Regions from separate parts of the Bacillus sp. NPDC094064 genome, predicted to be linked through region 2. Evidence: riboswitches for the same ligand, from Rfam matches in the RefSeq annotation. Region 2 holds a riboswitch; each other region holds the start of a gene.
The links. Region 2 has a riboswitch for S-adenosylmethionine ahead of ACQKNI_RS24810 (peptide ABC transporter substrate-binding protein). Riboswitches for the same ligand answer to the same signal wherever they lie in the genome.
Positions count from the first base shown of each region.

Region 1: it holds a riboswitch for S-adenosylmethionine, as region 2 does, so the genes downstream of both, ACQKNI_RS05900 (Na+/H+ antiporter NhaC family protein) here and ACQKNI_RS24810 (peptide ABC transporter substrate-binding protein) in region 2, are expected to answer to the same signal.
Region 3: it holds a riboswitch for S-adenosylmethionine, as region 2 does, so the genes downstream of both, ACQKNI_RS01665 (M20 family metallopeptidase) here and ACQKNI_RS24810 (peptide ABC transporter substrate-binding protein) in region 2, are expected to answer to the same signal.

Region 1 is NZ_JBNNUI010000002.1:249,925-253,209, reverse strand. It holds gene ACQKNI_RS05905 (flagellar basal body rod protein) at 1-223, opposite strand, end outside; gene ACQKNI_RS05900 (Na+/H+ antiporter NhaC family protein) at 453-1,769, opposite strand; SAM riboswitch class I at 1,864-1,969, opposite strand; gene ACQKNI_RS05895 (DUF402 domain-containing protein) at 2,090-2,608, opposite strand; gene gltP (glutamate/aspartate:proton symporter GltP) at 2,677-3,285, opposite strand, start outside.
Region 2 is NZ_JBNNUI010000015.1:50,570-53,854, forward strand. It holds gene proC (pyrroline-5-carboxylate reductase) at 1-366, shown strand, start outside; gene ACQKNI_RS24805 (aldo/keto reductase) at 368-1,201, shown strand; SAM riboswitch class I at 1,354-1,458, shown strand; gene ACQKNI_RS24810 (peptide ABC transporter substrate-binding protein) at 1,594-3,234, shown strand.
Region 3 is NZ_JBNNUI010000001.1:303,353-306,637, reverse strand. It holds gene ACQKNI_RS01665 (M20 family metallopeptidase) at 145-1,350, opposite strand; SAM riboswitch class I at 1,439-1,540, opposite strand; gene ACQKNI_RS01660 (AAA domain-containing protein) at 1,616-3,285, opposite strand, start outside.

The DNA of each region.
Region 1 (3,285 bases), on a different contig from region 2:
CGATACCGATTAATGCTGGTGAATGTGATAGGGCAATTGACAAGCCGATTAAACCGACAATACCCCAAGCTAACTTTCCAAAAAATGATTGTGCTCGCACAAATGATTTGTAGCTCCAGTACACTACTCCTGCTCCGATTGCGAATCCTACAATACCAGCAAGACTACCAAGAGCAATTAGAGCCAAAATACCGGCCGCGATAAACGCTAGAAATTGTTTCATCTTGTGCTTGCCTCCCTTCGATTTGATACTCTTATCTTAACTATTTTTTCATCTTTCCATAACGAGCTTAAGAACCGTTTTCGACTCAGACTTAAGACCGAGTTGCATTCAGCCTTTCGTAAAAACATATGGCGGGATAGACTGATTTACTTTTTTATTACACATAAAAAGCCGTACAGAGAATATTCCCTGTACGGCTTTCGTTACTATTAATAAACTTCATTTTTAATTATGCTGTTTTATGATACTCTTTCTTTCCCGCCACTTTAGAAAACCTCGGGAAACCGATTAATATAGAAATGATTCCACATACTCCAACTAAGATTGGATAAAACGCATATGGTAACAATTCAATCGGAGATAAAGCCGCAAATCCTGCTGCCGTTAACATTTGCGCACCATACGGAATTAACCCTTGCACACAACATGAGAAAAGATCTAGTACACTCGCTGATTTACGAGGATCAATTTCATATTGATCTGCAATGTTTTTCGCAAGCGGACCTGTAAAGATAATAGAAATCGTATTATTCGCTGTACACATATTCGTCATACTCACTAAGCCAGCAATACCAAACTCTGCTCCTTTTTTCGAACGAATATTACGTGTTAAAAGATTCATTAAATATTGAATGCCACCATTATATTGAATCAGTTCGACCATACCACCAATTAAAATAGCAAGTAATACTAACTCCATCATACCGCCTATTCCAGTCGTTACACTTTTAAAGAAACTCTCTAACGTGTAACTGCCATCTAAAAGACCAATAACGCCGGATAATACAGTTCCACCAGTTAACACAATAAGTACATTCCAGCCAAGTAGCGCTGTAATAAGTACTCCTGCATACGGTAAAATCTTTATCCAGTCAAAGCTATGAGCTTTAATGTCTGTATCATTACCTAAAGTAATCATTACTAATAGTACAATTGTAATGATAGCGGCTGGTAATACAATTAAAAAGTTCGTTTTAAACTTATCTTTCATTTCTGTTCCTTGTGAACGTACAGCTGCGATTGTTGTATCTGAAATAAATGATAAATTATCACCAAACATCGCTCCACCAACAACCGTAGCCATCGTAAGTGCAATTGAGATATCAGTTTGCCCACTAATACCTACAGCAATTGGTGCTAACGCAGCAATTGTTCCCATTGAAGTACCCATCGCTAATGAAATAAATGCCCCTATAACAAAAATTCCAGCTACGATAAATCCTTGCGGTAAAATTGATAACGCTAAGTTAACTGTAGAATCAACGCCGCCCATCCCTTTTGCTGTTTCAGAAAACGCTCCTGCAAGTACAAAAATCAGAACCATAATCATAATATCTGGGTTCCCTGCACCTTTAGCAAATCGTTCCACTTTTACATTAAAGCTTTCTTTACGATTCATCGCTAAAGCGACTCCTACAGCAATTGAAATTGCTACAAGTATCGGCAATTTATAGAAATCACCTGTAATAATTCCAGAACCAATAAATAGCGCCAAAAATATCCCAAGCGGTAATAAAGCCAAACCATTTCCTCTCGTTTCTTTCAAAGTACCATCTCTCCCTAGTTTCAACCTTTTTCTAATGAATAACAAAAGACCTCTTCCAATGAGAAGAGGTCTTATACATCTATAAGAAACACTCTTCTCATCTTTCAAGCACATGCTTGCTGGATTTGGCACAGCACTCTGAAATCGAGTCCGCTGCCGAGGCATCGTAGGGCCAGTCCCTCCGCCTCTCTTTATAAGAAGGTTTCATATTTATTTTTTAATAATAATTTCTTCCCTAACTTTACTTGCTTACAAAACAAAAGTCAATTATTTTTTGTATAGATTTTTTTGGTAATTATACAAAAATTTGAATGCAATAATCATTTTAACTTTTTTATTTCTTCTTCCAATATTGAAATCCAATAAAATTCACTCTTTTTTATTGTATCTATTATCCATTTTGTTGTATGCCAAGCTAACTCATATTCTTCCTTTGTAACATCGTCATTTTTATAAGCATCCTCTAACTCATCTTCATCCAATACATATATTTCACCATTTGGTAACAATACTACATCTAAATATAAATCATCAAAATAAGGTAAACCACGTTCGTCTATTTCATATTCCTTCGCTACGTCAATATAATATTGCACTAATTTTTGTTGATCGTCTAACATAGCTGTAATAGCAAAGTTTTTCCCGCTTATAAAATATTGCATCCATGTATACCCGTCATCTGCAATACAAAGCTCTTTACCATTGTATTCTTTATAACTAGGCTCTCTCACTTTTTTTATATCTAATATCCCTAACATACCTGCTTTAACTTGCTTGACTATATAATTTTTCTCTATTAGCCGCTTCCACGAAGAACCGTCACCATATTTTCGTTTCATTACGTCCGCTCCTCTTCTATATATAGAAAAGCTCTCACATATTATGTGAGAGCTTTTTCATATTATAATTAAGCCGCTTGACCCTTTTCAGATATCTCTTTTAAATAAGCTTGTCCTTTTTCAGCGTCATATTGACCTTCCCACTTAGACATAACTACAGCTGCTAAAGAGTTACCTACAACGTTAACCGCTGTACGAGCCATATCTAAAATACGGTCAATACCAGCGATGAATGCTAAACCTTCAGCTGGAATACCTACTGTACCAAGTGTCGCTAATAATACAACGAATGATACGCCCGGTACACCCGCGATACCTTTTGAAGTAACCATTAATACAAGTAATAATGTAATTTGTTCCGTAATGGATAAATCAATATTGTACATTTGCGCTAAGAAGATTGCTGCAATTGCTTGATATAAAGTTGATCCATCTAAGTTAAATGAATAACCTGTCGGAATAACGAAAGATGTAATCGCTTTCGGGCAACCGAATTTTTCCATTTTCTCCATAATTTTCGGTAAAACTGTTTCTGAACTTGCTGTAGAATACGCTAAGATCAGCTCGTCTTTTAAAATCTTAAAGAATTGGAAAATGTTAATTCCGAATATTTTCGCTGTAAGTCCTAACACGACCACAACGAAGAAGATCATTGCTCCGTATACTACAATGAGCAA
Region 2 (3,285 bases):
GAAACCCTGCAACTGCTTCTAAGAGGCATTGGTACTTCGCAACTTTGCACTGAGGAAGAAGTGCATCAACTTACTGCAGTTACTGGAAGTGCACCAGCCTTCCTTTATTACTTTGCTGAAAGCTTAATTGAAGCAACAAAGAGTTATGGAGTCGATGAAGCAACTGCAAAACACCTTGTCATTCAAATGATTTCTGGCTCTGCTTCTATGCTTGAACAAACACAAGATCCAGCTAACCTCCGCGAACAAGTAACAACACCAGGTGGTTCCACAGCTGAAGGGCTCAAAACTTTATATGAATATAATTTTTCGGAGGCAATCCAACAAGCAGTTGAAGCAACAAATAAAAAAGCTAGGGGGAAATAATATGAGTTTAACAAGTTTAAAAGACTATACAACACTTCATAATGGTGTGAAAATGCCTTGGTTCGGTTTAGGCGTTTTTAAAGTAGAAGATGGTTCAGAAGTAATTGATTCTGTAAAAGCAGCTATTAAAAATGGATACCGCAGCATCGATACTGCAGCAATCTATCAAAACGAAGAAGGCGTTGGACAAGCGATTCGTGAATCAGGTGTTTCACGTGAAGAATTATTCATTACATCAAAAGTGTGGAATAGCGATCAAGGCTATGAAACAACACTTCAAGCATTTGAAACTACATTAGAAAAATTAGGTCTAGAATATTTAGATTTATATTTAGTACATTGGCCTGTAAAAGGGAAATATACTGAATCATGGAAAGCATTAGAAAAGCTTTATAAAGATGGCCGTGTTCGCGCTATCGGTGTGAGTAATTTCCACATTCATCATTTGCAAGATGTATTTGAAATCGCTGAAATTAAACCAATGGTCAACCAAGTAGAATACCACCCACGTTTAGCTCAAGAAGAATTACACACTTTCTGTAAAGAACATAACATCCAGCTTGAAGCTTGGTCACCATTAATGCAAGGACAACTACTGGATAACCCAACATTACAAGAAATTGCGACAAAATATAATAAATCAACTGCACAAATTATTTTACGTTGGGATTTACAAAATGAAGTTGTAACAATTCCTAAATCAATTAAAGAACATCGCATTATTGAAAATGCAAATATATTCGATTTTGAATTAAGTACTGATGATATGAAAGCAATTCAAGCTTTAAATGAAAATCATCGCGTTGGTCCAGATCCAGATAACTTTAACTTCTAGTAGAAAAACCACTGCCATATGCAGTGGTTTTTCTGTTAAAGAAAACTGAAAATTTAAACTATATTTCATTAGGTTGACACTTTATTATCCGAGGTGTAAGATTTTGAATTATCAAAGAAACACAAAAATTAATAAAATTTATTCGTTTACTCATTGTATCAAGAGAGGTGGAGGGACTGGCCCTTTGAAACCTCGGCAGCAGGTTCATTTTGAATACTGTGCCACTTCCTGCAAGCTTTATGCTTGAAAGATAGAATGAGGGACTTCGTTTATATACGGGTGCATAACTTGTACGTAAAAATCCCTCTTTCTCGATCTGAAAAGAGGGATTTTTTGTTTTTCATTTCCCTCATCATCATCCAAACTTATTAATTATTTAGGAGGAAAATCAAATGAAAAAGAAGTTTGTACCCGGTATTGCATCAGTTGTAGGAGTAAGTATTTTATTAACTGGTTGCGGTAGTTATAAAAACGAAGCAAGCGGAGCAAATGCAAAAGACGAGGCACCTAGTAAACAAGTTTTAAACTTATCTTCCCCTACTGAAATACGAACAATGGATACAGCTCGTGCTACAGATACTGATTCTGGCCAAGTAATGAGAAACGTATTTGAAGGTTTGTATAATCTTGGTGAAGGTAATAAACCTGTTCCTGGTGTTGCAAAATCTCATGAAGTAAGTGGCGATAAAACGAAATACACATTCCATTTACGAGATTCAAAATGGTCAAACGGCACTCCTGTTACCGCGAAAGATTTTGTCTTCGCTTGGCAAAGAGCTGTCGATCCAACAACAGCCTCTGAATATGCATTTCTATTCTTTGATATTAAAAACGCAACAAAAATTAACAACAAAGAACTTCCAGCCGAACAACTTGGTGTAAAAGCAATTGATGACCATACGTTTGAGGTAGAATTAGAGCGTCCTGTTCCGTATTTTATTAGCTTAACAGCGTTCCCAACATTTCTACCAATTAACGAGGAATTCTTTAAAGCACAAGGTGATAAGTACGCTTTAGAAGATAATACACTCTTGTACAACGGAGCTTTTACACTAAGCGATTGGAAGCACGAACAAAGCTTTAAATTCAAGAAAAACTCTACCTATTGGGATAAAGATAATGTCAAACTGGAAGAAATCAATTTTAATGTCGTAAAAGAAAAATCAACAGAAGTGAACTTATTTGAGTCCAAACAATTAGACCGTATCAAACTAACATCTGATTTCGTGGATAAATATAAAAAGGATGCTAACTTCAAAGAACGTCCGAACGTAGGCGTACAATTTTTACGTATGAATCAACAAAACAAAGTGCTACAAAACGTTTCTGCACGCCAAGCAATTGATCAAACTATTGATAGAAAATCCTTTGTAAATACATTATTAAATGATGGCTCTACACCAACCTTTGGTCTCGTACCAAAAAACTTTGCAAAAGGACCTGACGGAACAGACTTCCGCGTTGCAAACGGCGATTTAACAAAGGTTGATACAAAATCGGCACAAGAATTATGGAAAAAGGCAAAACAAGAACTTGGATCTGAAAAAATAACGTTAGAATTATTAACAAGTGATGGTGACCTTGAGAAGAAAACTGGTGAGTTCCTAAAAGGACAGCTTGAAAAGAATTTAGATGGATTAACAGTAAATATAAAACCGCAACCGCGTAAGCAACAAGTTTCACTTTTATTAAAAGGTGACTACGAAATTGGAATTGACGGTTGGAGCCCTGACTTTGCGGACCCAATTACATTCCTTGAACTATTTACAACGAACAACCCTTATAACTTAGATCACTACTCTAATAAAGAATTCGATGACACAATTGAAAAAGTAAAAACGACTTTAGCTGGTGATGAAAAAGCACGCTTTGATGCATTACTAGCATCCGAAAAAATATTATTTAAAGACTCTGTTATCGCTCCTCTTTACCAAAAAGGTGAATCTTATTTAGAACGTTCTTATGTGAAAGGAATTGTGCAAGTAGACTTTGCAGGTCAATTAAACTTCAAATGGGCAAAAATCGAAAAATAAAGTGAAACTTTAATCAGTGGGGGTTTTGTTCATCACCCACTGATTATTAGT
Region 3 (3,285 bases), on a different contig from region 2:
TTATTAACGCCAGAACAGCATTTCAAATCTTCATCTATTCCAGAACAAGTATCAAGCATGGACCTCTTAATAATGAGAGTTTATAAGCTTGAGTTATACAAAAAAAACAAAAAGAGAGTGGTCAAACCCACTCCCTTTAACCTTCTACCCCTGATTCCTCTGCGCCTCCCTAAACTCCTCCTTCACCTTCTCTAACAACCCTTCTTCTGTAATTAATCGATAAGCGGTATTCGCTAATGCTTTTGCCGATGTAATTAATGCTTTATCTCCTAGTTCTGAACGTGCAGCTTCTCTAAATTCATTCGTATGTGCAATTAAGTCATCTGGGCCGATTTTAATGTACGGATGAATGGTCGGTACGACTTGGCTTACGTTTCCTGCGTCTGTTGAACCAATGCCCACTCTTTCTTTACGATTTACATCTTCACCTTGTAGTTCAAGTTCTTCGGCTACGACGTCGTTAAATGTTTTTGTTACGAGTAGTTCATCAATTTCATTTTGGAATTGATGAATTTTTACTTTTGCGCCTGTTGCTAACGCTGCTCCCTGTGCGATATTCCTTACTTTTTCTGTTACTTCCGCACATCTTTTTCTCGTTGCTGCGCGGATGAAGAACCTTGCTGCGGCGTAGTCAGGAATAATGTTAGGTGCTTTTCCGCCCTCTGTAATGACGCCATGAATTCTCACATCTGACGGAAGTTGTTGGCGAAGTGCGTTAATACTGTTATACAGCTGAATCACCGCATCTAACGCGTTAATTCCTTCTTCTGGTGAAGCTGCGGCGTGAGCTGTTTTTCCGTAAAAATGAAAATCAAGTGGATCGACTGCTAATGATGGACTCGTTGTCGCTGTTTTTCCGCTCGGATGAATCATAAGTGCCGCATCAATGTTTTTAAATAAACCTGCCTTTACATAACTTGCTTTCGCACTACCGTTTGGCCCGCCTTCTTCTGCTGGTGTCCCAAACACAACAACTTCTCCGCCAATTTCTTCAAGCGTTTCTGATAATGCGATTGCGGCTGCAACACTAATGGTACCAATTAAATTGTGACCACACGCATGACCGAGTCCTGGCAGAGCATCATACTCAGCTAAAAATGCGATAACTGGTCCTTGTTTTCCTGAACTTTTTCGCGCGATAAATCCCGTTTCATGTCCAGCTATATTGTGCTGCAATTGAAATCCTGCACTTCCTAGCAATAAACTTAACGTTCTTGATGCGTAAAACTCTTGATTACCAATCTCCGGATTCGCATGAATATTATGACTTGTTTGTATGTACTTTTCCTTATTTCTTTCTATACTCTCTTCAATTGTTTTTCTTTGTGACGTGACTCCAGTCGCTCCCATTTTTCTTCCTCCTTTTATTTTCACATAAAAAAGCCTCTTTCTAAAAGATAGAAAGAGGCTTCTGCATATACAGTCAAAATGAGCTTCTTTCTTATCTTTCAAGTTACCTTGCTGGAATTGGCACAGTATTCATAAAGAATCCGCTGCCGAGGTATCATAGGGCCAGTCCCTCCACCTCTCGTGATAAGAATTTTCATAAAATTATATTAAATTATTTTCATTCTAAATTTATTCCAGGCAAAAGTCAAGGAATTCCTATCCGAATTTACCGAATATCTAAAAATCCTTTTAATACACCAATCGTTTCCGGTGCTTGCAATCTTGCACATACATACGGAAATTCCGTACTACCTTCAAACATCATTTGAGATGTGAGTGGTGCCCCTGCCCAAAAGATTTCATCATCGATTACGATAAACGGGAACGCTTTGTTTTGTCTTTGTAACTTTACATTCTTTAATGGAATTGGCCCATCACTATAGACCGTTATTTGCGCAGTTGTACGCATTAACGCTTGCCATACTCGTTTATCCACTTGTCTTGTACTCGGAAGTGAAATAATAATTTTTCGTTTTGCGGCTAAAATATCTTTTAATAACCCTTTCGACTCTTCAAGATTCATTTCCATAAACCAGCGTAATCGTTTCGAAATTTTTCGCTCCCACAATTGTCTTGATGTCGTGCGATCATACACATCACCGTGACGTTCTATATGCGCTGTTAATTGTGATAACGCTTGTTTTCTCGAAAGGTTTTTACGCATGTAGTGGCAATCTGATAATTGAATGAACTTTCCTCTCGCTCTCGTTACTGCTACATTGACAAGGCGATGGTTTTTATGATCAAAGAACAACACACCAGGACGTTCTTGCGGATAACTATCAACCGTATCAAATATCATCATATCTCTTTCAGACCCTTGAAACTTATGAACCGTTGCCGCTAGTACTGGTATGTGATGATACTTCGTTTTTTGCAACATTTCCCGAATACACGTTGATAAAAAGCGGGATTGTGCCCTGTAAGGTGTAACAACACCAATCGATTGAACACCGTCTAACAGTCCGATTAACATCATTTGCATCGCTACTAAACCAGACATAATGTTAAAACGAGAACCAGAAGCCGCGTCTTTTAACGAAAATGCTCCCATTAAACTCGTATCAAATAAAACACTCGCCTCATTTGCGAACGGCTGCAATTGCGCAAGTTCTTTACGCTCTGAAACAGACGGATGATCGTATACTCTATTTTTATAAATAAATGAGTTTGTAAACTTCGATATATCCGCATGCATACGTCTTTGTTCCTGCAGCATGAAAAGGTTCGGATGTGCTTCTGATTTATTTACAGAATCAACAATCCCGGCATGGTAAAACATATCTTCGCCGAGCCATTTTCGAACGAGTTCATGGTTTGCCATCGCAATCGGAGGTAACTGTAAAAAGTCACCACAAACGACGATACGTTTTCCAAGTGAAGCAGCCAATGCAATTTGCGGAACGAACGCCATACTCACTTCATCTACGACAACTAAATCAAATGTACGCTCATAAATAAGTGAATCAATGGCACATTTCGATAAAGTTGCACCGATTACTTGTGCATTTTCAATGTATTCTTTTTCTACTTCTTTAATTTTCGCTCGTTGTTTTCGAAGATCGCTTTCAATCTCCTGCATACGTTTCTTATCAGAGGACGTTGCCTTATACGATAAAATCTTTTCACGAAGCTCTTGGCGTGTTTCTTCCAAATAGAGCCTTTCTTCTCCCCATGACCCGTTCGTCGTTTCAACTAACTTCGACGCGAGTAACGTTTCATGATTTCGTATATGCTCATGTTGACTATAACCGTAACGAACGATTTCGCCAGGCGTCCATTTCTTTTTCTTCTCAATTTGCTTCGTTACTTCACTCATTAATACGTCAACAGCCG